Regions from separate parts of the Streptomyces ziwulingensis genome, predicted to be linked through region 2. Evidence: riboswitches for the same ligand, from Rfam matches in the RefSeq annotation. Region 2 holds a riboswitch; the other holds the start of a gene.

Region 1 (15,485 bases), on a different contig from region 2:
GCCCGCCGGGTGACCTGAGCCGTCCGGTCGGGTGACGGAGTTCTCCACAGCCGTCGGCCTGTCCACCAAGATCCAACAGGTCCTCGTTCTGCCCTCATCGTTGGCGCCGGAGGTGGTGCCGACATGAACGCACGCGGTGCGAAGGGCAGGTACGGCGAGACGCTCGCCGCCCGCCGGCTGACCGAGTCCGGTATGACGGTCCTCGCGCGCAACTGGCGCTGCGGCAGGACCGGTGAGATCGACATCGTGGCCCGTGACGGGGACGTCCTGGTCGTCTGCGAGGTGAAGACCCGCGCCGCCGGGGCCTTCGAACATCCGATGGCCGGGGTCACCCCCGACAAGGCGGAGCGGCTGCGCGACCTCGCCCAGCGCTGGATCCAGAGCCACGGCGGAGCGCCGCCCGGCGGCGTCCGCATCGACCTCGTGGGCGTCCTCCTGCCGCGGCGCGGCGCGCCCGTCGTGGAGCACGCGCGGGGGGTGGCGTGATGGGGTTCGCGCGTACGTGCTCGGTCGCACTGGTCGGTGTGGAGGGTGTGGTCGTCGAGGTCCAGGCCGACCTGGAACCGGGCGTCGCCGCGTTCACGCTGGTGGGGCTCCCCGACAAGAGCCTGACCGAGAGCCGCGACCGGGTGCGGGCGGCGGTGGTGAACTCCGGCGCCCAGTGGCCGCAGAAGAAACTCACGGTGGGGCTCAGCCCGGCCTCCGTGCCCAAGAGCGGCAGCGGTTTCGACCTCGCCGTCGCGGCGGCCACGCTCGGTGCCGCCGAGCGGATCGACCCCCGGGTGCTCGCCGACATCGTGATGATCGGGGAACTGGGCCTGGACGGCCGGGTGCGGCCGGTGCGGGGCATCCTCCCGGCGGTGCTGGCCGCGGCCGACGCCGGTTACGACCAGGTGGTGGTGCCGGAGAGCGCCGCCGCCGAGGCGTCCCTGGTGCCCGGGGTCTCCGTGCTCGGCGTACGCAGCCTGCGCCAGCTCATCGCCGTGCTCGCCGACGAACCCGTGCCCGAGGAGGAACCTGACCAGCAGGGCCGCCCGGACCCGCTCCTGGCCGGCCTGCGGGTCCCGGGCACCGGCGCGGCCACCGGCATCCACGGCACGGCCGCGCACGACCAGGGCCACGACCTCGCCGACGTCGTCGGCCAGATGTCCGCCCGCACGGCCGTGGAGGTCGCCGCCGCGGGCGGGCACCACCTGTTCCTCGAAGGCCCGCCCGGCGCCGGCAAGACCATGCTGGCCGAGCGGCTGCCCGCGATCCTGCCCCGGCTCACCCGGCAGGAGTCGCTGGAGGTCACGGCCGTGCACTCGGTGGCGGGCCTGCTGCCGCCCGGCAGGCCCCTGGTCGACACGGCCCCCTACTGCGCGCCGCACCACTCGGCCACGATGCAGTCCCTCGTCGGCGGCGGCGCCGGCACCGCCCGGCCCGGAGCGGTCTCCCTCTCGCACCGAGGAGTGCTGTTCCTCGACGAGACACCGGAATTCAGCGGGCAGGCCCTCGACGCCCTGCGCCAGCCGCTGGAGAACGGACACGTCGTGATCGCCCGCAGCGCGGGTGTCGTGCGCTTCCCCGCCAGGTTCCTGATGGTGCTCGCCGCCAACCCCTGCCCCTGCGGGCGCTTCTCCCGCCAGGACGACCTGTGCGAATGCCCGCCCTCCGCGATCCGCCGCTACCGGTCGAGACTGTCCGGGCCGCTGCTGGACCGGGTCGACCTGAGGGTCGAGGTCGACCGCGTCACCCGCGCCGAACTGGCCGCGTGCGCGGCGCCCGGCGAGTCCACCGCCGAGGTCGCCGACCGGGTGCGGGCGGCCAGGGAACGGGCCGCGACCCGGCTGGCGGACACCCCGTGGCGCACCAACAGCGAGATCCCCGGACGCGAGCTGCGCAGCCGCTGGTACGCGGTGCCCGGGGCGCTGGACGAGGCCGAGCGCAGCCTGGACCGGGGCGTCCTGACCGCCCGCGGACTGGACCGGGTGCTGCGCGTCGCCTGGACCGTCGCCGACCTCGTCGGCCACGCCCGCCCGGACGGCACCGACGTCGCCCTGGCGCTGCAACTGCGCACCGGGGTGCCGCGCGGCGTACCCATGGCACTCGGGTCCCTGTCATGAGCGCCGAGGGCGCCACGCCCGGCAGCGTCCTGGACCGGGTCTTCCTCACCCGCGTCCTCGAACCGGGTGACGAGAGGGGCGGGCGCTGGGTGCGCGAGTACGGGGCGGCCGAGGTGGCCCGGCGGCTGCGCGAGGACGGGCCGCGCCCGCCGGGCGTGAGCGAGCGGCGGTGGGCGGGGCTGCGGTCCCGGGCCGAGCGGGCCGACCCGCACCGGGACCTGGCGGCGGCGCGGGCGGCGGACACGCGGTTCGTGGCGCCGGGGGACGCGGAGTGGCCCGGGCAGCTCGACGACCTCGGCGACGCCCGGCCACTGGGGCTGTGGGTCCGCGGCCGGCCGAGCCTGCGGATGTGGGCGCTGCGGTCGGTCGCGGTGGTCGGCGCCCGCGCCTGCACCGAGTACGGGGCGCACATGGCGGCGACGCTCGCCGCCGGCCTCGCCGAACGCGGCTGGGTCGTGGTCTCCGGCGGCGCCTACGGGGTCGACGGCGCCGCCCACCGGGGCGCCCTGAGCGCGGGCGGGGCCACCGCCGCCGTCCTCGCCTGCGGCGTCGACCGGCCCTACCCGCGTGGCCACACCGGGCTGATCGCGCGGATCGCCGAGCAGGGGCTGGTGGCCGGGGAGCTGCCGCCCGGCGAGCACCCGACACCGAGCAGATTCGTGCTGCGCAACCGCGTCATCGCCGCGCTCACCCGCGGCACGGTCGTCGTCGAGGCCGCCCACCGCAGCGGCTCGCTGGTCACGGCGCGGGCGGCCCAGCGGCTGGGCCGGCACACGATGGGCGTCCCCGGCCCGGCCACCAGCGCCCGGTCGGCGGGAGTCCACGAACTGCTGCGCGGCGACGCGGTACTCGTCACCGACGCCGCGGAGATCGTCGAGCTGGTCGGCGACATGGGCGAACTGGCCCCCGCCAGGCACGGCCCGGTGCTCCCCACCGACCTGCTCGAACCCCGCGCCCGGCAGGTCCTGGCGGCGCTGCCGGCCCGAGGGGCCGAACCACCCGCCGAGATCGCCCGCCGCGCGCAGACCACAGCGGACGACGCGGTCGCGAGGCTGTACGAGCTTCGAGCACTTGGGTACGTCGAACGACACGGCGACGGCTGGAAGTTGACACGCCAGGCGATGATCTCGTCCCGCGCCCGCGCGGGCCCCTGCTGACCGAGCGTGTTCGGCCGTCCGGGGGAACCCCTACGCCCTTGCGAATTCCCGTAGTTGGGGCAACCGGGTGATCACTCAGAGCAATCACCGACCACTCGACAGGGCGTGCAGCGGAACGTATCTGCGCATCCTCACGCCCCCCTCTTCGCTCACCGCGACACTTCAGTCACGCTACGCTCACGAAGACCCCCCAAGCGGACAGACCCCATACGGACAGACAGCCCACAAGGACAGACCCCCACCAGGCATCGGGCCGCCCCCTCCCGGCCGACCCGACAACACGGCAGAACGGCACAAGGCGACGCATGCCCCAGCACACCTCCGGGCCCGACCGGGCGGCGCTCCCCCCAGCCGCCCGCGACGGTGGCAGAGTGCGGCCTCCCGCTCCCTCGGCGCTCGACGAGCTGTGGCGGTCGTACAAGACGACGGGGGACGAGCGGCTGCGGGAACAGCTCATCCTGCACTACTCGCCCCTGGTGAAGTACGTGGCCGGCCGGGTGAGCGTGGGGCTGCCGCCCAACGTCGAGCAGGCGGACTTCGTGTCGTCCGGGGTGTTCGGGCTGATCGACGCGATCGAGAAGTTCGACATCGACCGGGAGATCAAGTTCGAGACGTACGCGATCACCCGGATCCGGGGCGCCATGATCGACGAACTGCGGGCGCTGGACTGGATCCCGCGCTCGGTGCGGCAGAAGGCGCGGAACGTGGAGCGTGCCTACGCGACGCTGGAGGCCCGGCTGCGGCGCACCCCGTCCGAGGGCGAGGTGGCCCGGGAGATGGGCATCGCGGTGGAGGACCTGCACGCGGTCTTCAGCCAGTTGTCGCTGGCCAACGTGGTGGCGCTGGAGGAGTTGCTGCACGTCGGCGGGGAGAGCGGGGACCGCCTCAGCCTGATGGACACGCTGGAGGACACCGCCGCCGACGATCCGGTGGAGGTGGCCGAGGACCGGGAGCTGCGCCGGTTCCTGGCCCGGGCGATCAACACCCTGCCGGAGCGGGAGAAGACCGTCGTCACGCTCTACTACTACGAGGGGCTCACCCTCGCCGAGATCGGCAACGTGCTGGGTGTGACCGAGAGCCGGGTCAGTCAGATCCACACCAAGTCCGTGCTGCAACTGCGGGCGAAGCTGGCGTCATTCGGCCGCTGACCAGGCCGGACGGTGCGTGGCCGGGCGGTCGGCGGGGCGGGGTGCCGGCCGGGGCGGGGGTGCGGTGTCTCCCGTCCGCGGGGGCACGTCCGTACAGTGGTCGGCGTGCCAAGGATTCGAGCGGCCTCCGTGGCCGAGCACCGGTCGATGCAGCGTGCCGCCCTGCTGGACGCGGCACGCTCCCTGCTGTCCGACGGCGGGACGGAGGCGCTGACCTTCCCCGCCCTCGCCGAGCGGACGGGTCTCGCGCGCTCGTCCGTGTACGAGTACTTCCGGTCGCGGGCCGCGGTCGTGGAGGAGCTGTGCGCGGTCGACTTCCCCGTCTGGGCGGCGGAGGTGGAGGCCGCGATGGCCGCGGCGGACCCGCCGGAGGACAAGGTCGAGGCGTACGTGCGCAAGCAGCTCGAACTGGTCGGGGACCGGCGCCACCGTGCCGTGGTCGCGATCTCGGCCAGCGAACTGGACGCCGGGGCGCGGGAGAAGATCCGGGCGGCGCACGGCGGACTGATCGCGATGATCGTCGAGGCGCTCGGGGAGATCGGCCACGAGCAGCCGCGGCTCGCGGCGATGCTGCTCCAGGGCGTCGTCGACGCGGCGGTACGCCGGATCGAGCTGGGGGTGGCGGAAGACCCGGCGTCGGTGACGGACGCGGCGGTGTCCATGGCGCTGCGGGGGGTCCGGGGCTGAGCGCGGGCACCGCGAGGGAGGCCCCGCCCCTCAGTCCCCCCTCTCCAGTCCCCCCTCTCCAGTCCCCCCTCTCCAGTCCCCTCTCTTCAGTCCTCGCCCTTCAGTCCCCGGTTGGCGGCCGCCGGTCCTCGGCTCCAGCCGGGATCGGGACCCCCAGGACCGGCAGCAGTACCGGACGGTGCGGGTTCAGGAGCCACGGCGGCAGCAGGGACAGCGGGTTCAGGTAGGTCTCGCCTCTGCGCAGGCCCCAGTGCAGGCAGCCGGCCGGGCAGTGCGAGCCCGCCGCCTCCACCGTGCCGACCACCTCGCCCGCGGCCACCTCCGTGCCCTTCTCCACCGAGGCCCGTACCGGCTCGTAGGTCGTGCGCAGGGGCGGTTCGCCGGTGTCCGCCGCCGTCACCGAGACGACGCCCTTCCCCGCCACCCGGCCGGCGAACGTCACCCGCCCCGCCGCCACCGCCCGTACCGGCGTGCCGGGCGGGGCCGCGAGGTCGACGCCGCGGTGGCCCGGCCGGTACGGCGTCGCGGGCGGAGCCCAGCCCCGTACGACGGTGGGGTGCGGGGCGACCGGCCAGGAACGCGCGACGGCCGGGACCGAGGGGTCCGCGGGGACCGAGGGGCCCGAAGGGTCCGGGAAGGACTTCGTGACCGTCTCGGCCCGCACCGGCGGCGACGCCACGGACCCGGCGGCCCCACCGATGAGCAGAGGCAGGAGCAGAAGCAGAAGCAGGAGCAGGGACTGGGACTGGGACTGGGACTGGGACTGGGACTGGGCGGGTAACGGCACCGGCCACCCACCCGCCCCCCATGTCGCGGACCCCCGCACCGCACCCGCCCGCACACCCCGCCCCGCTCGCCCCGCTCGTCCCCTTCGCATGCGAGAAGCCTCGCGCGAGAGCGCCGGTCACCGCTTGTGCCTGTGGGCGGCGTCCCGGTTGTGGACAGCGGCGTCACCCGGTGCTCCCCGGGTCCCGTACACTTCTGATGGCGACCCGGCTGACCGGGTCGACTTCGCACGCCCCGGCGCGAGGCCCTGTCGAGCCTCGGGTCAGCGCCCCTCGGTCCTCAGTGGCACGGCGCACAGCGGGCGTCAGGCGCGGAAGCCGTCCGGCATCCGCGGCACAACCGAGAAACACAAGGAGAACGGCCATGGCCGTCGTCACGATGCGGGAGCTGCTGGAAAGCGGCGTCCACTTCGGTCACCAGACCCGTCGCTGGAACCCGAAGATGAAGCGCTTCATCTTCACCGAGCGCAACGGCATCTACATCATCGACCTGCTCCAGTCGCTGTCGTACATCGACCGCGCCTACGAGTTCGTCAAGGAGACCGTCGCCCACGGCGGCACGGTCATGTTCGTCGGCACGAAGAAGCAGGCGCAGGAGGCCATCGCGGAGCAGGCCACCCGCGTCGGCATGCCCTACGTCAACCAGCGCTGGCTGGGCGGCATGCTCACCAACTTCTCGACCGTCTACAAGCGTCTGCAGCGCCTCAAGGAGCTTGAGCAGATCGACTTCGAGGACGTCGCCGCGTCGGGTCTGACCAAGAAGGAGCTTCTCGTGCTCTCGCGCGAGAAGGCCAAGCTGGAGAAGACCCTCGGCGGTATCCGCGAGATGTCCAAGGTGCCCAGCGCCGTGTGGATCGTGGACACCAAGAAGGAGCACATCGCGGTCGGCGAGGCCCGGAAGCTCAACATCCCGGTCGTCGCCATCCTCGACACCAACTGCGACCCCGACGAGGTCGACTACAAGATCCCGGGCAACGACGACGCGATCCGCTCCGTCACCCTGCTCACCCGCGTGATCGCCGACGCGGTCGCCGAGGGCCTCATCTCCCGCTCCGGTGTCGCCACCGAGGGCAAGGGCGACAAGGCCGCCGGCGAGCCGCTGGCCGCGTGGGAGCGCGACCTGCTCGAGGGCGAGAAGAAGGCCGACGACGGCGCGGCCAAGGCCGAGGACGGCGAGGCGAAGGCCGACGAGGCCGAGAAGCCCGCCGAGGCCGAGACCCCCGCCGCCGAGGCCACCGAGGCCCCCGCGGCCGAGGCCCCCGCCGAGGAGGCGCCGGCCGCCGAGGCCCCCGCCGCCGAGGGCGAGCAGCAGGTCTGACCCGTCAGTCGGTGTCGACGGCGGGAGCGGTGACCACCACTCCGCTCCCGCCGTTCACCCGTAGGTCAGCGCAGGGTCACGGCGCTACAGCTCGCTGCGGGCCGCAGACCCCGTAGATCTCCGATCTTCCAGACTTCGAGAAAGACTCACAGACTCATGGCGAACTACACCGCCGCCGACGTCAAGAAGCTCCGCGAGCTGACCGGCGCCGGCATGATGGACTGCAAGAAGGCGCTGGACGAGGCCGAGGGCAGTGTCGACAAGGCCGTCGAGGCGCTCCGCATCAAGGGCCAGAAGGGCGTCGCCAAGCGCGAGGGCCGCTCCGCCGAGAACGGCGCGGTCGTCTCGATCATCGCCGACGACAACTCTTCCGGTGTCCTCGTCGAGCTGAAGTGCGAGACGGACTTCGTCGCCAAGGGCGACAAGTTCCAGGGCGTGGCCGAGGCCATCGCCGCGCACGTCGCGAAGGTCGCCCCGGCCGACCTGGAGGCACTGCTCGCCTCCGAGATCGAGCCCGGCAAGACCGTCCAGGCGTACGTGGACGAGGCCAACGCCAACCTCGGCGAGAAGATCGTCCTGGACCGCTTCGCGCAGTTCACCGAGGGTTACGTCACGGCCTACATGCACCGCACGATGCCCGACCTGCCCCCGCAGATCGGTGTCCTGGTCGAGCTGGACAAGCCGAACGCCGAGATCGCCAAGGGCGTCGCCCAGCACATCGCCGCCTTCGCGCCGAAGTACCTCTCCAAGGAGGACGTGCCGGCCGAGGTCGTCGAGTCCGAGCGCCGCGTCGCCGAGGAGACCACCCGCGCCGAGGGCAAGCCCGAGGCCGCCCTGCCGAAGATCGTCGAGGGTCGCGTCAACGGCTTCTTCAAGGACGCCACGCTGCTCGGTCAGCCGTACGCGCTGGACAACAAGAAGTCCGTCCAGAAGGTCCTGGACGAGGCCGGTGTCACCCTGAAGCGCTTCACGCGCATCAAGGTCGGCATCTGAGTCCGTACCGCGACGGACGTACGACCCCGGTAGGGTCGACAGCAGATCTGACGAGGAGGCCATTGCCGCGCATGGGATGTGTACCAGCCCACCGGCAATGGCCTCCTTCGTGTGTGTGACCCACGTAAAAGAGGCGAGATCTCCATGACCACCAAGGCCGAGAAGAGCGACGACCCCAAAGTGAGCGGCCGGTTTCTGCTGAAACTGTCCGGAGAGGCGTTCTCCGGCGGCGGGGGCCTGGGCGTCGATCCCGACGTGGTGCACGCCATCGCCCGCGAGATCGCGGCGGTCGTCCGGGACGGCGCGCAGATCGCCATCGTGATCGGCGGCGGCAACTTCTTCCGCGGCGCCGAACTCCAGGTGCGCGGCATGGACCGGGCCCGCTCCGACTACATGGGCATGCTCGGCACCGTGATGAACTGCCTCGCCCTCCAGGACTTCCTGGAGAAGGAGGGCGTCGACTGCCGCGTGCAGACCGCCATCACCATGGGGCAGGTCGCCGAGCCGTACATCCCGCTGCGCGCCGTGCGCCACCTGGAGAAGGGCCGCGTGGTCATCTTCGGCGCCGGCATGGGCATGCCGTACTTCTCCACCGACACCACCGCCGCGCAGCGCGCCCTGGAGATCGACGCCGAGGCCCTGCTCATGGGCAAGAACGGCGTCGACGGGGTCTACGACGCCGACCCGAAGACCAACCCGGACGCCGTCAAGTTCGACGCGCTCGGCTACGGCGAGGTCATCACCCGGGACCTCAAGGTCGCCGACGCCACCGCGGTCACCCTCTGCCGGGACAACAGCCTCCCGATCGTCGTCTTCGAACTCCTGAAGGAGGGCAATATCGCCCGCGCCGTCAAGGGTGAGAAGATCGGCACGCTCGTGGGGGACCAGAACAGCCGGGACTGACCGGGCAGTACCGCCGTCCCCCGGTCTCCACCTGTCCGGGGGACGGACGGGACGGGGCCGGACCGGGGGATGGACAATGTCCTGCCGGTCCGGAACCGTGCAGGAAGAAGACGCGACGCAGCCGGCCGGCGCCTTGACGAGGAACCGCAGCCGGGCCCACTCAGAGACGCAGGAGCAAGTGGTGATCGAAGAGACCCTCCTCGAGGCCGAGGAGAAGATGGAGAAGGCCGTCGTGGTCGCCAAGGAGGACTTCGCCGCGATCCGCACCGGCCGTGCGCACCCGGCGATGTTCAACAAGATCGTGGCCGACTACTACGGCGCGCCGACGCCGATCAACCAGTTGGCCTCGTTCTCGGTGCCCGAGCCGCGCATGGCCGTGGTGACCCCCTTCGACAAGAGCGCCCTGCGCAACATCGAACAGGCCATCCGCGACTCGGACCTGGGCGTCAACCCCAGCAACGACGGCAACATCATCCGCGTGGTGTTCCCGGAGCTGACCGAGGAGCGCCGCCGCGACTACATCAAGGTCGCCAGGAGCAAGGCCGAGGACGCCAAGGTGTCCATCCGCGCGGTGCGCCGCAAGGCCAAGGACGGCGTCGACAAGCTGGTCAAGGACGGCGAGGTCGGCGAGGACGAGGGGCGCCGCGCCGAGAAGGAGCTGGACGACACCACGGCGAAGTACGTCGCCCAGGTGGACGAACTCCTCAAGCACAAGGAAGCGGAGCTGCTCGAGGTCTGATGAACGACTCTTCTTCCTGGGGGGCGCCGCCACAAGCCGGGTACTGGGGGCCGTCCGATCGGGGACCTGTCCAGGGGACTGCCCCGGCGGGTCCCGCGTACGACGCGCACCCCGCGCAGCAGACTCGCCCCATGCCGATCGTGCCCGGGGTACCCGACTTCGGCGGGGACCAGGAGGACGACCGGGGGACCGCTCGGCCGGGCGGTCCCCTGTTCCGAGACGAGACCTCGCCGGCGCCGGCCCACGCGGCGGTGCCGGCCTACGCGGCGGCGCCGGCCCACACGGCGGTGGCGCAGAATCCGGAGCCCATGCACGACGCCCCGCAGCCGGCTCCGCCACCGAAGAAGAAGACCGCGGGGCGTGACCTGGGCGCCGCGATAGGGGTCGGTGTCGGGCTCGGCGTGGTGGTCATCGCGTCGCTGTTCGTCGTCAAGGCCGCGTTCGTCGGTGTGGTCGCGATCGCCGTCGTGGTCGGGCTGTGGGAGCTGACCAAGCGGCTGGACGAGCGCAAGGGCATCCACGCGCCGCTGGTGCCGCTGGCGGTCGGCGGCGCGGCGATGGTGGTCGCGGGCTACGCGCGCGGCGCCGAGGGCGCCTGGGTCGCCATGGCGTTCACCGCGCTCGCCGTCCTCGTGTGGCGGATGGCACAACCGCCGGAGAACTACCTGCGGGACGTCACGGCGGGTGTCTTCGCCGCGTTCTACGTGCCGTTCCTGGCCACGTTCGTCACCATGATGCTGGCGGCCGACGACGGTTCGCGGCGGGTGCTGACCTTCCTGGCGCTGACGGTCATCAGCGACACCGGGGCCTACGCGGTCGGCTGGCGCTTCGGCCGGACCAAGCTCGCCCCGCGGATCAGCCCCGGCAAGACCCGCGAGGGACTGCTGGGCGCGGTCGCCTTCGCGATGGTGGCGGGCGCGCTGTGCATGGAGTTCCTGATCGACGGCGGTTCCTGGTGGCAGGGGGTGCTGATGGGCCTGGCGGTCGCGGTCAGCGCGACCCTCGGCGACCTGGGCGAGTCGATGATCAAGCGGGACCTCGGCATCAAGGACATGGGCACGCTGCTCCCCGGTCACGGGGGCATCATGGACCGGCTGGACTCGCTGCTGCCCACGGCACCGGTGGTGTGGTTGCTGCTCGTGATCTTCGTCGGATCGGCTTGACGGCGGTCGGGTACTCTGGAAGGGCTCGCGGCATCTGCTGCGGGCCCTTTCGTGTCCCCGCCGACGCGGGGATGGTCCAGTGAGGTCTCCTGGCTTCGGCATGGCCCTGCCGTAGTCCCCGCCGACGCGGGGTTGCCACTGGCCCGTCGTCATGAGGAGTTGTCCGACCGTGGCCCGTCCTGCCCCCGGTGAGCTGACGTTCGCCACCCCCCGCGGAGCCAAGAAGCCGCCGCGGCACCTCGCCGACCTCACGCCCGCCGAGCGCAAGGAGGCGGTGGCCGCGGCCGGTGAGAAGCCGTTCCGCGCCAAGCAGCTCTCGCAGCACTACTTCGCCCGGTACGCGCACGACCCGGAGCAGTGGACCGACATCCCGGCCGGCTCCCGGGCCCGGCTCCAGGAGGCGCTGCTGCCCGAGCTGATGACGGTCGTGCGGCATCTGTCGACCGACCAGGGCACCACCCGCAAGACGCTGTGGCGGCTCTTCGACGGCACGCTCGTGGAGTCGGTGCTGATGCGCTACCCGGACCGGGTGACCATGTGCATCAGCTCGCAGGCCGGGTGCGGGATGAACTGCCCGTTCTGCGCCACCGGCCAGGCCGGACTCGACCGCAACCTGTCGACCGCCGAGATCGTGCACCAGATCGTGGACGGCATGCGGGCGCTGCGCGACGGTGAGGTGCCGGGCGGACCGGCGCGGCTGTCCAACATCGTCTTCATGGGCATGGGCGAGCCGCTCGCCAACTACCAGCGCGTCGTCGGGTCGATCCGGCGGCTGACCGACCCCGAGCCCGACGGCCTCGGCCTCTCCCAGCGCGGCATCACCGTCTCGACGGTCGGCCTCGTCCCGGCGATCAACCGCTTCGCCGACGAGGGCTTCAAGTGCCGGCTCGCCATCTCGCTGCACGCTCCCGACGACGAGCTGCGCGACACCCTCGTCCCGGTGAACACGCGGTGGAAGGTGCGCGAGGTGCTGGACGCCGGCTTCGAGTACTCCGCGAAGTCCGGCCGCCGGCTCTCCATCGAGTACGCGCTGATCCGGGACATCAACGACCAGGCGTGGCGTGGCGACCGGCTCGGGCGGCTGCTCAGGGGCAAGCCCGTGCACGTGAACCTGATCCCGCTCAACCCGACGCCGGGCTCGAAGTGGACCGCCTCCCGGCCCGAGGACGAGAAGGCGTTCGTCGAGGCGATCGCCGCCCACGGGGTGCCGGTGACGGTCCGGGACACCCGCGGCCAGGAGATCGACGGGGCGTGCGGCCAGCTCGCGGCAACCGAACGTTAGTGCGAGCGGTACGCTGACCTCCGTACCCACCTCTTCATAACCCACCTCTTCGTACCCACATCTTCATATTCCGACAGGGGAGCGCCACAGCGCTGAGAGTGCGGCACCGGCCGCAGACCCTCCGAACCTGGCCCAGGTCATTCTGGGTAGGGAGATCGGTCACCACTCGAGCTGTTGCGCCCCGCCCGGGACCCGTCGAGGGAACCGGGCGGGGCCGCGTCTCTTCCTGGACGTCCCAGGAGGAATCAGTGAGCACCACCACCGGCACATCCGCGAGCATCACCAAGAAGGCCGCCGCCCTGGCCGTCGGACTCGGCCTGGTCACGCTCTGCGCGTGCGGGTCGTCCGCCGACGACCAGGGGTCCGGCGACTCCAGGACCGTCACCCTGGTCAGCCACGACTCGTGGGCGGTGTCCAAGAGCGTCCTCGCCGCCTTCGAGAAGAGCAGCGGCTACCAGGTCAAGGTGCTGGAGGACGGCGACGCGGGGCAGGCCGTCAACAAGGCCGTCCTGACCAAGGACAACCCGCAGGGCGACGTCTTCTTCGGCGTCGACAACACCCTGCTCTCCCGCGCCCTCGACAACGGGCTCTTCCAGCCGTACGAGGCCAAGGGCCTGGACCGGGTCGACGCCCGCTACCGGCTCGACGACAAGGACCGGGTCACGCCCGTCGACTACGGCGACATCTGCGTCAACTACGACAAGGCGTACTTCGGCGAGCACAGGATCGCGCCGCCGAAGACCCTCGCCGACCTCACCGAGCCCCGGTACAAGAACCTGCTCGTCACCGAGAACGCCGGCACCTCCTCGCCCGGCCTCGGCTTCCTGCTCGGCACCGCCGCCGAGTACGGCGACGACGGCTGGGCGGGTTACTGGAAGAAGCTCCGGGCCAACGGGGTGAAGGTGGTCGACGGCTGGGAGCAGGCGTACAACGAGGAGTTCTCCGGCTCGGCCGGCGGCAAGAAGGCGGGCGGCGACCGGCCGCTCGTGGTCTCCTACGCCTCCTCCCCGCCCGTCGAGGTCGTCTACGCGGAGCCGCGGCCCGACACCGCGCCGACCGGCGTGGCGACCGGCACCTGCTTCCGCCAGACCGAGTTCGCCGGGCTGCTGAGCCACGCGAAGAACGCCGAGGGCGGCAAGGCGTTCCTGGACTTCCTGATCAGCAAGGAGTTCCAGGAGGACATGCCGCTGAACATGTTCGTCAACCCGGTCACCGACGACGCGAAGCTGCCCGCTGTCTTCACCGACAACGTGCCGGCCGTCGCGGACCCGCACACCCTGGCGCCCGAGAAGATCGCCGCCAACCGTGACCAGTGGGTCAAGTCATGGACCTCCCTCGTACTGAAGTGACCCGCCCCGAAGCGAGCCGTCCCGAAGCGAGCCGTCCCGAAGCGACGCGAGCGGCGGCCGCGGCGAAAGGCGCGGCGGCGGGCGGGCGGACCCGGCGGCGCGGGCCCGCGGTGCGGCTCGCGCTGGTGACCGTGCCCGTCGCCTTCTTCGCGGTCTTCTTCGCCTACCCGGTCGCCGCGATCGTCGCGCGGGGCCTGCGGACGGACGGCGGCTGGCACCTCGGCCGGATCGGCGAGGTGCTGGCCTCCGCCGACCTGAGGCACGTGCTGTGGTTCACCACCTGGCAGGCGCTCGCCTCCACCGCGCTCACGCTGCTGGTCGCGCTGCCGGGCGCCTATGTCTTCGCCCGCCTGGACTTCCCCGGCAAGCAGGTGCTGCGGGCCGTGGTCACGGTGCCCTTCGTGCTGCCGACGGTCGTCGTCGGCTCGGCGTTCCTGGCGGTGGTCGGCCGCGGCGGGCTCCTGGACGACCTGTGGGGCGTCCGCCTCGACACCACGGTCTGGGCCATCCTGCTCGCGCACGTCTTCTTCAACTACGCCGTGGTCGTCCGCACCGTCGGCGGCCTCTGGTCGCAGCTCGACCCCCGGCAGGAGGAGGCGGCGCGGATGCTCGGCGCCTCCCGGCCGCGGGCCTGGCGGCAGGTGACCCTGCCCGCGCTCGGGCCCGCCGTGGCCGCCGCCACGCTGATGGTGTTCCTGTTCTGCTTCACCTCCTTCGCCCTGGTGCAGATCCTCGGCGGCCCCCGCTTCTCCACCCTGGAGGTGGAGATCTACCGGCAGACCGCGGACGTCTTCGACCTGTCCACGGCCGCCGTACTGACCATGATCCAGTTCGTGGCGGTGGGCGCGGTCCTCGCCCTGCACGCCTGGACCGTACGGCGCCGGGAGACCGCCCTGCGCCTGGTGGACCCCTCGGTGACCGCGGGCCGGCCGCGCGGGGCCGGGCAGTGGGCGGTGCTGGGCGGGGTCCTCGCCACCGTCGCCGTACTGCTCCTGCTGCCCCTGGTGGTGCTGGTGCGGCGGTCGCTGGACGCGCCCGGCTTCGGCTACTTCCGGGCGCTGACCCGCGAGGACGACGGCGGCGCCTTCCTCGTCCCGCCGATCGACGCGATCGGCAACTCGCTGGAGTACGCCGCCGTCGCGACCGTCCTCGCGGTGGCCGTCGGCGCGCTCGCGGCCACCGCGCTGACCCGGCGGGACGCGGGGCGTTTCGTGCGGGGCTTCGACGCGCTGCTGATGCTGCCGCTCGGGGTGTCGGCGGTGACCGTCGGCTTCGGGTTCCTGATCGCGCTGGACGAGCCCCCGCTCGACCTGCGCTCCTCCTGGATGCTGGTGCCGCTCGCCCAGGCACTGGTCGGTGTGCCCTTCGTGGTACGGACCATGCTGCCGGTACTGCGGGCGGTGGACGACCGGCTGCGGCAGGCGGCTGCGGTGCTCGGGGCGTCGCCGTGGCGGGTCTGGCGGGAGGTCGATCTGCCGATGGTGTGGCGGGCGTTGCTGGTCGCGGCCGGTTTCGCGTTCGCGGTGTCGCTGGGGGAGTTCGGGGCGACCGTGTTCATCGCGCGGCCCGACAACCCGACGCTGCCGGTCGCCGTCTCCCGGCTCCTCGGCCGCCCCGGCGACCTCAACTACGGGCAGGCGATGGCCCTGTCCACGATCTTGATGGTGGTGTGCGCGGTGGCGCTGCTGGTGCTGGAGCGACTGCGTACCGACCGGACCGGGGAGTTCTAGATGCCACTGAGCACGCTGCTGAGCCTGGAGGGGGCGACCGTCCGCTTCGGCGGGCGGGCCGCGCTCGACGCCGTGGACCTGTCCGTCGCCGAGCACGAGATCGTCTGCGTGCTCGGCCCCAGCGGC
Region 2 (15,485 bases):
TGACGGCGTGCTTCACGGCGCTCGTGCAGTGGCTGAACGCCCGCTTCGGGGCGGCCGGCCGGATTCTGGTGCTCGCGCTGCTGATGCTGCAACTGACGTCGGCCGGCGGCACGTACCCGGTGGAGACCAGTCCGGGCTTCTTCGGCGCCCTCCACCCCTATCTGCCGATGAGCCACGTCGTGGCGGCCCTGCGCAGGCTGATCACGGGCGGCGGGCCGGCACCCGTGTGGCTGGCGTGCGCGGTGCTCGCCGCGTTCACCGCGGGAGCCCTCGCGCTGACCGCGCTCACGGCCCGCCGCCGCCAGGTGTGGACCGTCGACCGGCTGCACCCGGAGCTGACCCTGTGAGCCCTTCGCCGGCCTCGGCGGTGACCACGGCGGGAAGGGGCCCTGGGACAATCGCGTCCATGGAAAGCAGCAGCGCCGCCCCGGCCGGCGGCAGCCGGCGCGAGGCCACCCGGCAGAAGCTCTACGAGGCGGCCGTCACCCTCATCGCCGAACAGGGCTTCTCGGCCACCACGGTGGACGAGATCGCCGAACGGGCCGGGGTCGCGAAGGGCACGGTCTACTACAACTTCGCCAGCAAGTCCGTCCTCTTCGAGGAGTTGCTGCGGCACGGCGTGGGGCTGCTCACCGCGTCCCTGCGGGAGGCCGCCGAGTCCACCGCGCGTGCGGGTGGCTCCAAGGTCGACGCGCTCGACGCGATGATCCGCGCCGGGCTCGTCTTCATCGACCGCTACCCGGCCTTCACGCAGCTCTACGTGGCGGAGCTGTGGCGCACCAACCGCGCGTGGCAGTCGACGCTGCTGGTGGTCCGTCAGGAGGCCGTCGCGGTCGTGGAGGACGTGCTGCGGCAGGGCGTGGCGGGCGGTGAGCTGAGCGAGGAGATCGATGTCCCGCTGACGGCCGCGGCGCTGGTCGGGATGGTCCTGGTGGCCGCGCTGGACTGGCAGGCGTTCCAGCCGGGGCGTTCGCTCGACGACGTGCACGCGGCGCTGTCCCGGCTGCTCCAGGGACGGGTGAGCGGACGCCCCTGAGCAGCGCCCGGCGCGAGGGGGATGCCAGAAGGAGCGCCGGTCCGCCCTGGCCGCGTCCCCCGCGGGCCACTGCGGACCGGCGCTCCTTCCTGCACCCCCGTACGTCCCCCGTACGTCCCCCCGTGCCTTCCCCCGTGCCTCGCTCCCGCCGACCGCGGCCGGCGGAAGGAGCGGATCGCGGGCCCGGCCCGGGTTCCGGCGCCCCGTGTCGCCGGGGTCCCGGGCCGCGCCCCTTCTCCGTGCCCCCACTCTCTCGTTCCGGCAGGTCGGACCCCATCCGCGCGGCTACTCATCTGTCCCCCTAGGTACGCGTACTCAGCCCTGCGCACCCGTACTCCCCCACCCCCGGCGGAGGCGGAGGACCGCAGGTCACGGCCGCCTCGGACCGGTTTGTCGGTGGTGGCCGATAAAGTCTTCGGCATGGCACGGATTGCGGTGATCGGCGCCGGGACGGGCGCCATGGCGGCGGCGGCCCGGCTGGCCGTCGCGGGCCACCGGGTGACGGTGTACGAGCGCACCCGGACGTACGGCGGAGCGGTGCGCCGCTTCGAGCGGGACGGCTTCTCCTTCGACACCGGCCCCGGTCTGCTGCCGCTGCCCGCGGTCTGGCGGGACCTGTTCGTCAAGACCGGCAAGGAACCGCTGGAGGCGTGCGTCGAGACGGTCCAGGTCGATCCGTCGTCCCGGCACGTGTTCGCCGACGGCACCGAGGTCGCCCTGCCGAACGCCTCCCGCGCGGGGGTCGTCGCCGCGCTGGAGGAAAGCCTCGGCAGCGGCGCCGGGCAGCGCTGGGGCGACTTCCTGGTGCGGGCCAGGGAAGCCTGGGACCGCACCCGCCGGCCGCTGCTGGAGGAGCCCCTGTGGGCCGACTGGCGGGTGCTGGCCGAGCGGGAGCCCTACCCGGCGCTGCCCCGGCGGAAGCTGCTGCGCACCCGCCGGGCCGGGACACTCGCCGAGGTCGGCGTCCGGGAGCTGGGTGACGCCCGGCTCACCGCCCTGCTGGAGAGCCACGCGCTCGCCCACGGCCTGGACCCCCGCACCGCCCCGGCGAGCGCCGCCGTCCTGCCGTACATGGAGCACGCCTTCGGCCTCTGGTACGTCCGCGGCGGGCTGCGCGAGCTGGCACGGGCGGTGTACGAGCGGTGTCTGGCCCGCAGGGTCGAGTTCCGCTTCGGCGCCGAGGTCACGGCGGTCCACGAGAAGGACGGCCGGGCCGCGGGGGTGGAGCTGGCCGACGGGACGGTCGGGGAGGCGGAGTTCGTGGTCGCCGGTGTCGCACCCGGCGCCCTGGACCGCCTCTCGGGGAGCACGGCGGTGCGCGCCGCCGGCGACGTCCCCGGGCGGGCCGGGGCGGCGAGCCGGCTGACGGTACTGCTGGCGCTGCGCGGCGGCCGGCCGGCGGGCACCGCGCACCGCACCGTGGTGCACGCGCGGGACCGGGAGGCCGAGTTGGACGCGCTGTTCGGCGCGGTGCCGGACCTGGCCCCGCGGCCCACCGTGACGGTGCTGCGGCCGGACGACCCCGGGCTGGTCCCGGACGCCGGGCACGAGGCGGTCGTGCTCAGCGCGGTGGTACCGGCGGGGTTCGGCGCCGTGGCGGCCGACCGGTTGGCCGGGCGTCTGGTCTCCGTCGCCGAGCGGGCGATACCCGGCCTGCGCGACCGCCTGCTGTGGCACGAGGTGCGCACCCCGGCCGACATCGCGCGGGAGACGGGGGCCGAGGGCGGGGCGGTTCCGGCGCCGTCCCTGGCCGCCGCCGAGGGCCGGCTGCTCCACCCGGCCAACGGCACCCGTCTCGCGGGCCTGTTCACCGTGGGTGGCTGGTCGCACCCCGGGGGCGGCCTTGCGCACGCCGGGATGTCGGGCGCGCTGGTGGCCGGACTGATCGTGGAGGGACCGGAGTTCAGGGGCTCGCAGTGAGCGGTGGGTCCCGCGGCCCCGGCGCTCCCGGGACGGGTACGGACGGGCTCCCGGTGGCGGGGCTCCCTCAGTAGCGGTACTGCTGCTCGTCGTACCCCTGGCCGCCGTGACCGCCCTGGCCGCCGCCCTGGTGGTGCCCGTCGCCCTGGTAGGGGTAGGGCTGCTCGGGCGGCAGCTCGCCGCCGTACGAGTCGTCGGCGCTGCGCTGCTGCGGGACCCAGACCCCGCCGGCCGGAGTCTCGCCGCCGTAACCGCCGGTGCCGTACTGGTCCTGCGGGTAGCCCTGCTGCCCGTACTCCTGCCCGCCGTAGCCCTGCTGGCCGGAGGTGTCGTAACCGGAGTCGTAGGAGGTGGCGCCGCCGTAGGTGTGGGTGCCGATGTACGGGTCGGAGTAGGCGGCGTAGCTCTGCTGGCCGGTGCTGTCGTAGCCGTAACCCTGCTGGCCGTAGCCCGGGTGGTCGTAGGCGTAGGAGGCGTCGGCGGGCTGCGGGGCCGGGGTGTGCTGGTCCTGGCCGTACGTGGCGATGTCGTAGGTGCCGTAGGAGCCGGTCTCGTCGGGCATCGGCAGCGGCTGGTAGACGGCGGGGTGCGCCACCTCCGGGGACGCGGCGGGGCGCGCGGGGGTGAAGACGTCGTCCCGGTCGGGGTCGTCGTGGCCGCCGCGGCCCTGGTCGTAGGAGGCGACGTCGTCCGGCGCGTACACGGCGTGCTCACCGGTGTCGGCCGGCTCCAGCCCGGAGACCTCCAACGACGGTTCCCGGGAGTTGCGTTCGGGGCGGCGGCGCTTGCTGCCGGGGAGGCCCGCCGGGGCCTGGACGGCCCAGCCGGCCGCGAAGCCGCGGCGGAAGGAGAGCGTCACGTAGGTCTGGCCGACCGCGAAGGCTGCGGCACCGAGCGCGATCACCAGGACGGACGGGATCAGCACCCCGACCACCACGCAGAGGAAGCCGCCGAAGGCCAGCAACCGCCAGCGCAGCCGCGCCTTGTACTGCAGCAGCACCTCACCGAGGAGCCACAGTGCGACGACGCCGAACGCGATGTAGAGGACCGCCCAGCCCATGTACGCCCCTCTCCCGATGACCGTTACGCAGTGTGTCGTATGTACGTGCGGCCGGTCTAGGCCCGCGATGGGTGGTGCAGGCCGAGGTTCTCGTGAATTTCCAGTGTCGCCGTGGAGTTGTTGAGCGTGATGAAGTGCAGTCCGGGCACACCTTCGGCCAGCAGCCTCGCGCAGAACTCCGTCGCGAACTCGATACCGATGGAGCGTACAGCCGCCGGATCGTCCTGCGCTGTGAGGATGCGCTCTTTCAGCTCCACCGGGAACGCGGCGTTACTGAGCTGCGGCAGCCTCTCCAGCATCTTCACGCTGGTCACCGGCATGACCTCGGGGATGACCGGGGTCTCGCAGCCGGCCGCGACGACCCGGTCGCGCAGCCGGAGATACGACTCGGGGTGGAAGAACATCTGCGTGATCGCGTAGTCGGCGCCGGCCCGGCACTTGTCGACGAAGTGCGCCACGTCCGCGTCCCAGTCGGCGGAGCGGGGGTGCATCTCCGGGAAGGCCGCCACGCCCACGCAGAAGTCACCGGACTCCTTGATGAGTTCGACCAGTTCGGCGGCGTAGGTCAGGCCCTGCGGGTGGGCCGGCCAGTCGCCCATCGGGTCACCGGGCGGATCGCCCCGCACGGCGAGGATGTTGCGGATGCCGGCGTCCGCGTACTGGCCGATGATGTTGCGCAGCTCCGCGACCGAGTGGTTGACCGCGGTGAGGTGGGCGACCGGGGTCAGGGTGGTGTCGGCGGCGATCCGCTCGGTCGCCCGCACGGTGCCCGTCCGGGTGGAGCCGCCGGCCCCGTACGTCACGGAGACGAAGCTGGGCGCCACCGCCTCGACCCTGCGGAGCGCGTTCCACAGGTTGCGTTCGCCCTTTTCCGTCTTGGGCGCCCAGAACTCGAACGACAACGTCGTTTTCCCGCCCGCGAGCATGTCACGGACGGTACGCGCGTGATCGTTCCTGGTGGATGCGGTTCCCAAGGCCATACCGGCAGGTTAGCCAGGGGGTGGCGGGCCACCCAACCAGAGCCGGGGTAATTGTCCGAATTGCCGGTTAGTTGTCCATCCCTTGGACATCCGCCGCCGCGGCCCTGAGCCGGCCGGCGAACCGGGCCGCCGCCGCGCCCGGGTCCTCCGCCTCGGTGAGCGCCCGGACGACGACGGCACGCCGGGCGCCGGCGTCGAGGACCTGGTCGAGGTTGCCGAGGTCGATGCCGCCGATGGCGAACCAGGGGCGGTCGGTGCGGAGGGAGGCGGTGTACCGGACCAGGTCCAGGCCGGGCGCGTGGCGGCCGGGCTTGGTCGGGGTGGGCCAGCACGGGCCCGTGCAGAAGTAGTCGACGCCGTCCTGCACGGCCGCCGCGGCGGCCTCGGACTCGGCGTGGGTGGAGCGGCCCAGCAGGACGTCGTCGCCGAGCAGCGCCCGGGCCGCGGGCACCGGGAGGTCACCCTGCCCGAGGTGGAGCATGTCGGCGCGGGCGGCGTGGGCGACGTCGGCGCGGTCGTTGACCGCGAGCAGCTTGCCGTGCCGGGCGCAGGCGTCGGCGAAGACGGCGAGGTGCTCCAGTTCCTCGGCCGCCTCCATCCCCTTGTCGCGCAACTGGACGATGTCCACACCGCCGGCCAGCACCGCGTCCAGGAAGTCGGGCAGATCACCCTGGCGCTTGCGGGCGTCCGTGCACAGGTAGAGCCGGGCGTCGGCGAGCCTGGCGCGGGCGGTGGCGGCATGGGCGGTGGCGGGCATACGTGCGTCCCCCGGGTCGGATGCGGATACGACGGTGGTTTCCCCCGCGGCACGCGGGCCGGCGTGCGTGCCGCGACCGCTCGCGGGTCGCGGCACTGCACGCCGGATGGTGCCTCGGCCGGGCCCGGGTCAGAGAGCGAGCGCCTGGGCGCGGCGCTTCACCTCCGTGCCGCGATTCTCACTGAGGGCCTGTGCGGGGGTGCCGGGCAGGCTCTCGTCCGGGGTGAAGAGCCATTCCAGCATCTCTTCGTCCTTGAAGCCGTCGTCCCGCAGCAGCGTCAGGGTCCCGGACAGGCCCTTGACCACCTTGTCCCCGTCGATGAAGGCGGCGGGGACGTGCAGCGCGCGGTTCTCCCCGCGCCGTACGGCGATGAGCTGGCCGTCCTTGACGAGCTGCCGTACCCGGGTCACCTCGATGTCGAACATCTCGGCGATGTCGGGAAGGGTGAGCCAGGCAGGGACTAGAGCATCGATCTTCGCGTCAATCTCGGTCACGTATCAAGCCTGCCATCTGCCACTGACAGTCGGAAGCCGGGCCCGCCCCACGGCGCCCCGCCGGGTCCTACGGCGTCGCCGAGGTGGCCGCCTTCAGCGGCCTCGCCGGGTCGGTCAGCAGCCGCGGGTCCATCCGGGTGCCGGCCGCGATCAGGCGTCTGCCCTGGGCCAGGTCCCGGGGGCGGCCCACCGCCAGCAGCGCGACCAGCCGGTCCTCGTGCAGCCAGCAGACGGTCCAGGCCGGCCCCGAGGGGTCGCCGCGCCAGAGAGTGGTGTCGGCGGCCGGGTGGTGTCCGGCGTACTGGATGAAGCGGCCGAACTGCTCGGACCAGAAGTACGGCACCGGGTCGTAGACCTCCGGCGCCTCCCCGGTGGCCGCCCCGACGATGTTGGCGGCGACCGTGCGCGGGCCCTGGAGGGCGTTGTCCCAGTGGTGGACCAGCAGCCGCTCGCCGTAGCGGCCGGACGGGAAGGAGGCGCAGTCGCCGACCGCGTAGACGTCCGGCGCGGAGGTCCGCAGACCGGCGTCGGCCAGGACCTCGCCGTGCGCGCCGAGGCCGATGCCGGAGCCGGTCAGCCAGGCGGTGGCGGGCCGGGCGCCGATACCGACGACGACCGCTCCGGCGGGCACCCGCGTGCCGTCGTCGAGGACGATCGCGCCGGGCTCGACGCGCGCCACGCGCGCGTGGGTGCGCAGGACGGCTCCGGCCTCGGCGTACCAGTCGCTCATCGGGGCGGCGACCTCGGCGGGCAGGGCGCCGGCCAGCGGCCGGTCGGCGGCCTCCACGACGGTCACCGCGCAGCCCGCCTCGCGTGCGGCGGTGGCGAACTCGGCGCCGATCCAGCCCGCGCCGACGACCACGACCTCGTGCTGCCGGGCGAGCACCGGGCGCAGCCGCGCGGCGTCGTCCAGGGTGCGCAGCAGGTGTACGCCGGGAATGCCCTCGGTACCGGGCAGCCGGACCGGTCCGGCGCCGGTGGCGAGGACCAGGACGTCGTAGGGGACGGCGCCGGCGGAGGTCTCCAGGACGTGGTCGCCGGGGCGGACGCCCAGTGCCTCGCAGCCGAGCCGGATCTCGATGGCCAGCGCCTCGAAGTCGACGTCGAAGGCCGAGCCCTCGGCCGTGCCGAGCAGGATCGCCTTGGAGAGCGGGGGCCGGTCGTACGGCTGATGGGGTTCCGCGCCGATCAGCGTCACGCTCCCGGCGAAGCCCTGTTCCCGCAGGGCGACGGCCGTCTGCACACCGGCCATGCCCGCGCCCACGACGACCACGCGCGCCGGCGGGCCGTCCGTCCGATCCTGCGTCTGCTCGCTCACCTGATCACCTTAGACACCTGACGCAATGTCAGACAGGGGGCACGTTGGGTGACCTGCTGCACACTCGTCGGGGGCCGGGGGTCTCTTACCCGGGCGACGCCCCGAGGGCTAGGGTGGTCGGCGTAAAGCACTCGCGGGAGCCCGGACGCACCGGGCTGAGAGGGAGGCTGGCGGCCTCCGACCGTACGAACCTGATCCGGGTCATGCCGGCGAAGGGAGGGGCTGGACGCCCATGTCGTCTCCACCGTCGTCCACGCGTACGAGGCAGTCCCCCGCGCGTGCGTCGCAGTCGTGCGGGTCCGCGCCGGAGCCGTCCCGGCGCACGTCCGACGTCCTGGTCGTGGGGGGCGGGATCATCGGTCTTGTCACGGCGTGGCGGGCCGCGCAGCGCGGGCTGGTCACGGCCGTGGTGGACCCCGCGCCGGGCGGGGGCGCCGCACGCGTGGCCGCCGGGATGCTGGCCGCCGTCACGGAGCTGCACTACGGCGAGCAGACCCTGCTCGCCCTGAATCTGGCCTCCGCGCGCCGCTACCCCGCATTCGCCGCCGAACTGGCCGACGCCGCCGGGCAGGACCTCGGCTACCGCCGCGCCGGCACCCTCGCCGTCGCGGTCGACGCCGACGACCGGGCCCACCTGCGGGAGCTGCACGCCTTCCAGCGGCAGCACGGCCTGGAGTCCGAGTGGCTGTCGGGGCGTGAGTGCCGGCGCCTGGAGCCGATGCTCGCGCCGGGCGTGCGCGGCGGGCTCCGGGTGGACGGCGACCACCAGATCGACCCCCGGCGCCTGGCCGCGGCGCTCGTGACGGCCTGCGAGCGGGCGGGGGTCGTCTTCCACCGGGTACGGGCCGAGCGGCTCACCGTGGTCCGGGGCCGGGCGGTGGGGGTGGTCACGGCCGGCTCCACCGCGCTGGAGGCCCCCCGCGTGGTTCTGGCCGCGGGCAGCCTCAGCGGCACCCTCGCCGGTGTCCCCGCCGAGGTGCTGCCGCCGGTCCGTCCGGTCAAGGGCCAGGTCCTGCGGCTGGCGATGCCGTCGGACCGCGCCCCGCTGCTGCACCGGACCGTACGCGCGGTGGTGCGCGGCAACCCGCTCTACCTGGTGCCCCGGGAGAGCGGAGAACTCGTCGTCGGTGCCACCAGCGAGGAGCTGGGCTGGGACACCGCGGTCACCGCGGGCGGCGTGTACGAGCTGCTGCGCGACGCGCACGAGCTGGTGCCGGGGATCACGGAGCTGCCGCTGACGGAGACGCTGGCGGGGCTGCGCCCCGGCTCGCCGGACAACGCCCCGCTGCTCGGCCCGACCGCCCTGCCGGGGCTGCTGCTGGCCACCGGGCACTTCCGCAACGGCGTGCTGCTCACCCCGGTCACCGGGGACGTCATGGCGCACGCGCTGACCACCGGCGAGCTGCCGGAGGTGGCCCGCCCCTTCACCCCCGGGCGCTTCGCCCCCGGCCCCGCCCCCGCACGCACGGAGCAGCCCGTATGAACATCTCGGTCAACGGTGAGCCGCGCGAGGTGGCTCCCGGCACGGTCCTCGACGCCCTGGTGCGGACCCTGACCCGGGCGCCCTCGGGCGTGGCCGCCGCCCTGAACGAGACCGTCGTGCCGCGCGCCCAGTGGCCGGCCACCGCGCTGGCCGACGGCGACCGCGTCGAAGTACTCACCGCCGTCCAAGGAGGCTGACCCCATGGCCGACGACCCCTTCGTCCTCGGCGGGACGTCCTACACGTCCCGGCTGATCATGGGCACCGGCGGGGCGCCCAGCCTCGACGTGCTGGAGCGGGCGCTGAGGGCGTCCGGGACCGAGCTGACCACGGTCGCCATGCGGCGCGTGGACCCGTCGGTGCACGGGTCCGTGCTGTCGGTGCTGGAGAAGCTCGGCGTGCGGGTGCTGCCCAACACGGCGGGGTGCTTCACCGCCGGGGAGGCCGTGCTCACCGCGCGGCTGGCGCGCGAGGCGCTCGGCACCGACCTGGTCAAGCTGGAGGTCATCGCCGACGAGCGCACCCTGCTGCCTGACCCGGTCGAGACGCTGGACGCGGCGGAGACCCTGGTCGACGACGGTTTCACGGTGCTGCCGTACACCAACGACGACCCGGTGCTGGCGCGGAAGCTGGAGGACGTCGGCTGCGCGGCGGTCATGCCGCTGGGCTCGCCGATCGGCTCCGGGCTGGGCATCCGCAACCCGCACAACTTCCAGTTGATCGTCGAGCACGCGCGCGTGCCGGTGATCCTGGACGCCGGAGCGGGCACGGCCTCGGACGCGGCGCTGGCGATGGAGCTGGGCTGCGCGGGGGTGATGCTCGCCTCGGCGGTGACCCGGGCCCAGGAGCCGGCCCTGATGGCGGAGGCCATGCGGCACGCGGTGGAGGCGGGCCGGCTGGCCCGGCGGGCCGGGCGCATCCCGCGGCGGCACTTCGCCGAGGCGTCGTCCCCCGCGGCCGGACTGGCCGCGCTGGACCCGGAGCGGCCCGCGTTCTGAACGGCCGCCCCTCGTGGGTTGCGTCACAGGTGCGCTGCAGTACCGCCCCGGGAACGGCCGGGCACAGCCCGCTGTCGGCGGCGGCTCGTACACTCGCCAGCGTGGACACGACCCTTCAGGACCCTCTGGTCGGGCAGGTGCTCGACGGCCGGTACCGCGTGGAGGCGCGGATCGCGGTCGGCGGGATGGCCACGGTCTACCGGGCCGTGGACACCCGCCTCGACCGCGTGCTCGCGCTGAAGGTGATGCACCCGACGCTCGCGGCCGACGGCAGCTTCGTCGAGCGGTTCATCCGCGAGGCCAAGTCGGTGGCCCGGCTCGCCCACCCCAACGTCGTCCAGGTCTTCGACCAGGGAACCGACGGGGTCTACGTCTACCTGGCCATGGAGTACGTCTCCGGCTGCACCCTGCGCGACGTGCTGCGCGAGCGCGGGGCGCTGCGGCCGCGCGCGGCGCTGGACATCCTGGAGCCGGTGCTGGCCGCGCTCGGCGCCGCGCACTGCGCCGGGTTCGTGCACCGGGACATGAAGCCGGAGAACGTCCTGATAGGCGACGACGGCCGGGTCAAGGTGGCCGACTTCGGCCTGGTCCGGGCCGTGAACACGGTCACCAGCACCACCGGCGCGGTCCTGGGCACCGTCTCCTATCTGGCGCCCGAGCAGATCGAGCACGGCGACGTGGACCCCCGGGTCGACGTCTACGCGTGCGGTGTCGTCCTGTACGAGATGCTGACCGGCGCCAAGCCGCACACCGGGGACTCCCCCGCCCAGGTGCTCTACCGGCACCTGAACGAGGATGTGCCGCCGCCGTCGGCGGCCGTGCCGGGCCTGGCGTACGACCTGGACGAGCTGGTCGCCTCCGCGACCGCCCGCAACCCCGCGATCCGCCCGCACGACGCCGTGGCGCTGCTGGCCCGGGCCCGTGAGGCCGGCGCGGCGCTCACCCCGGAGCAACTGGACGCGGTACCGCCGCGGGCGCTCGCCGCGGAGCACGACAACGCGGAGCACGACAACGCCGAGGACCGCACCAGCGTCATCCCGCGCGCACTGACCCTGCCCCGGCTGCTGCCCGTCGAGGGAGATCACGAGGCGGTCGGCAGGGGCGCCGGGGACGGCGGCCACGGCCGCGGGGACGGCTATGACCGCACCAGCCGGCTGGAGACCCCGGCGCCGCTGCCGCCCCGGCGGCGGGCGGGCGCCCGAAGGCGGCGCGGCCCGGTCGCGGTCGTCGTCGCCCTCCTGCTGGCGCTCGGCCTCGGCGCGGGCGTCTGGTACATCAACTCGGGACAGTTCACCAAGGTCCCGCCGCTGCTGGAGAAGTCCGAGGCGCAGGCGAAGGACCGGCTGGCCGACGCCGGCCTGGACGTCGCCGGCGTCGAGCACGCGTACAGCGACACGGTACGGCGCGGCGCGGTCATCAGCAGCGACCCGTCCACGGGCACCCGCATCCGGAACAACGACTCGGTGTCGATCACCGTCTCCGACGGCCCCGAGACGGTGGAGCTGGCCGATCTGGAGGGCTACCGGCTGGACCGGGCCCGGTCCGTGCTGAAGCAGGACGGCCTGACGGCGGGCATGGTCACCCGGGCCTTCAGCGAGGACGTCCAGAAGGGCTTCGTGGTCTCCACCGACCCGGCGGCGGGCACGAAGGTGCGGGCCGGTTCGGCGATCGCGCTCACCGTCAGCAAGGGCAGCCCGGTGGACGTGCCCGACGTCACCGGCGAGGACCTCCAGGACGCCCGGGCCGACCTGGCGGAGGCCGGCCTGAAGGTGAAGGTCGCGCGGGAGAAGGTCCACTCCGAGTACGACGCCGGGCAGGTCGCCCGGCAGACCCCCGGCGACGGCACCGAGGCCGCCGAGGGCGACACGGTGACGCTGACCGTGTCCGAGGGACCGGAGCGGATCGAGGTACCGGACGTGGTCGGCGACAGCGTGGACGACGCCCGGCGGGAACTGGAGGAGGCCGGCTTCCAGGCCAAGGAGGACCGCGGCCTGCTCGGCCTCTTCGGCGACACCGTCAAGAGCCAGTCCGTGGCGGGCGGCGAGACGGCCCCGAAGGGCTCGACGATCAGCCTCACGATCCGGTGATCGGTCTCCCGATCCGGTGACCCTCGCCTCCCGCCGCACCGGCCTGGCATCCTGGACAGCGACATGAGCACCGCATCCCCCCTCCCGCCCGCCGCCGCGCCCCGCAACCCGGTCGGCGCCCACGTCCCCGTCGCCGGCGGACTGCACTCGGTGGGGCTGCCCTACGCCCGCGACCTCGGGGCCGAGGCCGTCCAGGTCTTCGTCGCCAACCCGCGCGGCTGGGCCACCCCGGTGGGCAACCCCCGGCAGGACGAGGCGTTCCGGGCGGCCTGCGCCGCCGAGTCGGTCCCGGCGTACGTGCACGCCCCGTATCTGATCAACTTCGGCTCGCACACCGAGGCGACCGCGGAGCGTTCGGTCCATTCACTGCGGCACTCGCTGCGGCGGGGCCGGGAGATCGGCGCGCTCGGCGTGGTCGTGCACACCGGCAGCGCCACCGGCGGCCGGGACCGTGCGGTGGCGCTGGCCCAGGTCAGGCAGTACCTGCTGCCGCTCCTCGACGAGCTGACCCACGACGACGACCCGTATCTGCTGCTGGAGTCGACCGCCGGGCAGGGCGCCTCGCTCTGCGCGCGCACCTGGGACTTCGGGCCGTACTTCGAGGCGCTGGACGCCCATCCGAAGCTCGGCGTCTGCCTGGACACCTGCCACATCTTCGCGGCCGGGCACGACCTGGCCGGACCGGCCGGGGCGCACCGGACCCTGGACCTGCTGGTGGACACCGTGGGCGAGGGCCGGCTGCGGCTGATCCACGCCAACGACTCCAAGGACGTGGCGGGCGCGCACAAGGACCGGCACGCCAACATAGGCGCGGGGCACATCGGCGAGGAGCCGTTCCGGGAGCTGATGAGGCATCCCGCGACCGAGGGCGTACCGCTGATCATCGAGACGCCCGGCGGCAGGGAGGGGCACGCGGCGGACGTGGAGCGGCTGAAGAAGCTGCGCGACGACTGACCCCGGCCCGCACCGCTCAGAGTTCGGGGCCGTCCCCGGGTTCCTCCTGGTAGGAGTAGCGCTGCTCCCGCCAGGGGTCGCCGATGTTGTGGTAGCCGCGCTCCTCCCAGAAGCCGCGGCGGTCGGCGGTCATGTACTCGATGCCCCGGACCCACTTCGGGCCCTTCCAGGCGTACAGGTGCGGGACGACCAGGCGGAGCGGGAAGCCGTGCTCGGCGGTCAGCAGTTCGCCGTCCTTGTGGGTGGCGAAGAGGGTGCCGTCGGCCCGGAAGTCGGCCAGCCGCAGGTTGGAGGAGAACCCGTACTCCGCCCACACCATCACATGGGTGACGGCGGGCGCGGGCGGGGCGATGGAGAGGATGGTGCGCGCCGGGATACCGCCCCATTCGGCGCCGAGCATGCTGAACTTGGTGACGCAGTGCAGGTCGGCCAGGACGGTGGCGTACGGCAGGGCCGTGAACTCCTCGTGGTCCCAGCAGCGCTTCCCGCCGTCGGCGGTGGCGCCGAAGACCCGGAAGTCCCAGCGCTCGGGGCGGAACCTGGGGACCGGTCCGTAGTGCGTGACCGGCCAGCCGCGCTGCAGCCGCTGCCCCGGCGGAAGCTCGGTCCGCGCCGGCCCTTCCGGTCCGCCTGCTCCCGACTCGTGTTCCACCGGCTGACCCATGTCTCCATCCTGACAGACCGAGACCGATACCCCTGAACCGGGCCACCACGGCCCGGACGACCGGCACCGACCCGTGACGGTTCACCTCGAACCGGATCGATTCGGACTAAGCATGGACTTACTTACTAAGTCAAGACTTACTGGACGATCTTCGAAACGAATGTAATCATGCGGCGCAACCCGCCAGTTCCCCATCCGGAAGGAGCCTCTGCGATGCAGGGCGACCCCGAGGTCCTCGAATTCCTCAACGAACAGCTCACCGCCGAGCTGACCGCGATCAACCAGTACTTCCTGCACTCGAAGCTGCAGGACCACAAGGGCTGGACGAAGCTGGCCAAGTACACGCGGGACGAGTCCTTCGACGAGATGCGGCACGCGGAGCTGCTCACCGACCGCATCCTGCTCCTGGACGGCCTGCCGAACTACCAGCGGCTCTTCCACGTCCGGGTCGGCCAGACGGTCACCGAGATGTTCCAGGCGGACCGGGAGGTCGAGATCGAGGCCATCGACCGGCTGCGCCGGGGCGTGGAGGTGATGCGGAACAAGGGCGACATCACGTCCGCGAACGTCTTCGAGACGATCCTGGCCGACGAGGAGCTGCACATCGACTACCTGGACACCCAGCTCGACCTGATCGAGAAGCTGGGCGAGCCGCTCTACCTGTCGACCGTCATCGAGCAGACCCAGCCGGACGTCTGAGGGCCGGGTGCGGGCGGTTCACGCGACGGCCGCCGAGGCGAGGGCTACGCGGCTTCCTCAAGCTCCGTGAGGGCTCGCGCGCCCTGGTCGATCAGCTCCCGGCGGGGGCAGGCGCCGCGGCCCAGCAGCGCCTGGATCTTCCGGACGCAGCCACCGCAGTCGGTGCCCGCCTTGCAGGCGGAGGCGATCTGCCGGGGCGTGCGGGCGCCGGCTTCCGCGTGGCCCTTCACCTGTTCCTCGGTGACACCGAAGCAGCTACAGACGAACACGCGGTTCACCTCCCGGGCTGGGTCAAGGTCGCGCCGTCCCGACCGCTGACCGGAGAACCGTCCCGGCCGGTGAGGCAAACCTAACCTTACCCATCGCGCGTGGACAGCAAAAGCGGACGGGGCGCGGATCCTGTGTGACCCGCGCCCCATTCACCGCACACCGTTCACAGCCGCGAACGGTGGGACCTCACTGGTCCCGGTACATCTCCGCCACCAGGAAGGCCAGGTCCAGCGACTGGCTGCGGTTGAGCCGCGGGTCGCAGGCGGTCTCGTAGCGCTGGTGGAGGTCGTCGACGAAGATCTCGTCGCCGCCGCCCACGCACTCGGTGACGTCGTCGCCGGTCAGCTCCACATGGATGCCGCCCGGGTGGGTGCCGAGCGCCTTGTGCACCTCGAAGAAGCCCCTGACCTCGTCGAGCACGTCGTCGAAGCGGCGGGTCTTGTGGCCGGAGGCCGCCTCGTAGGTGTTGCCGTGCATCGGGTCGGTGATCCAGGCGACGGCCGCGCCGGAGGCGGTGACCTTCTCGACCAGCTCCGGGAGCTTGTCGCGGATCTTGTCCGCGCCCATCCGGACGATGAAGGTCAGCCGGCCGGGCTCCCGCTCCGGGTCCAGGCGCTCGATGTACTGCAGCGCCTCCTCGGCCGAGGTCGAGGGGCCGAGCTTGATGCCGATCGGGTTGCGGATCTTCGAGGCGAACTCGATGTGCGCGTGGTCGAGCTGCCGGGTGCGCTCACCGACCCACACCATGTGGCCGGAGACGTCGTAG

Evidence for each region. A riboswitch is a leader RNA that binds a small molecule or an ion and turns the genes downstream of it on or off. The one in region 2 is predicted to bind thiamine pyrophosphate.
Region 1: another riboswitch for thiamine pyrophosphate. It lies ahead of ABEB00_RS20805 (thiamine ABC transporter substrate-binding protein); the one in region 2 lies ahead of thiO (glycine oxidase ThiO).

The regions. Positions count from the first base shown of each region.
Region 1 is NZ_BAABIG010000041.1:59,558-75,042, forward strand. Features, by position in the region: gene ABEB00_RS20745 (YraN family protein) at 124-486, shown strand; gene ABEB00_RS20750 (YifB family Mg chelatase-like AAA ATPase) at 486-2,105, shown strand; gene dprA (DNA-processing protein DprA) at 2,102-3,262, shown strand; gene whiG (RNA polymerase sigma factor WhiG) at 3,568-4,410, shown strand; gene ABEB00_RS20765 (TetR/AcrR family transcriptional regulator) at 4,540-5,097, shown strand; gene ABEB00_RS20770 (M23 family metallopeptidase) at 5,198-5,776, opposite strand; gene rpsB (30S ribosomal protein S2) at 6,247-7,200, shown strand; gene tsf (translation elongation factor Ts) at 7,357-8,193, shown strand; gene pyrH (UMP kinase) at 8,338-9,096, shown strand; gene frr (ribosome recycling factor) at 9,278-9,835, shown strand; gene ABEB00_RS20795 (phosphatidate cytidylyltransferase) at 9,835-10,998, shown strand; gene rlmN (dual-specificity RNA methyltransferase RlmN) at 11,150-12,280, shown strand; TPP riboswitch at 12,346-12,451, shown strand; gene ABEB00_RS20805 (thiamine ABC transporter substrate-binding protein) at 12,529-13,629, shown strand; gene ABEB00_RS20810 (ABC transporter permease) at 13,605-15,359, shown strand; gene ABEB00_RS20815 (ABC transporter ATP-binding protein) at 15,360-15,485, shown strand, end outside.
Region 2 is NZ_BAABIG010000057.1:60,014-75,498, reverse strand. Features, by position in the region: gene ABEB00_RS26355 (YhgE/Pip family protein) at 1-347, shown strand, start outside; gene ABEB00_RS26350 (TetR/AcrR family transcriptional regulator) at 407-1,036, shown strand; gene ABEB00_RS26345 (phytoene desaturase family protein) at 1,457-2,956, shown strand; gene ABEB00_RS26340 (SCO2102 family sporulation regulator) at 3,024-4,016, opposite strand; gene metF (methylenetetrahydrofolate reductase [NAD(P)H]) at 4,073-4,996, opposite strand; gene thiE (thiamine phosphate synthase) at 5,064-5,753, opposite strand; gene ABEB00_RS26325 (Rv2175c family DNA-binding protein) at 5,883-6,248, opposite strand; gene ABEB00_RS26320 (NAD(P)/FAD-dependent oxidoreductase) at 6,316-7,566, opposite strand; TPP riboswitch at 7,690-7,801, shown strand; gene thiO (glycine oxidase ThiO) at 7,799-9,049, shown strand; gene thiS (sulfur carrier protein ThiS) at 9,046-9,246, shown strand; gene ABEB00_RS26305 (thiazole synthase) at 9,251-10,045, shown strand; gene pknB (Stk1 family PASTA domain-containing Ser/Thr kinase) at 10,147-12,132, shown strand; gene ABEB00_RS26295 (deoxyribonuclease IV) at 12,196-13,086, shown strand; gene ABEB00_RS26290 (sulfite oxidase-like oxidoreductase) at 13,103-13,750, opposite strand; gene bfr (bacterioferritin) at 13,964-14,449, shown strand; gene ABEB00_RS26280 ((2Fe-2S)-binding protein) at 14,494-14,727, opposite strand; gene ABEB00_RS26275 (class II 3-deoxy-7-phosphoheptulonate synthase) at 14,906-15,485, opposite strand, start outside.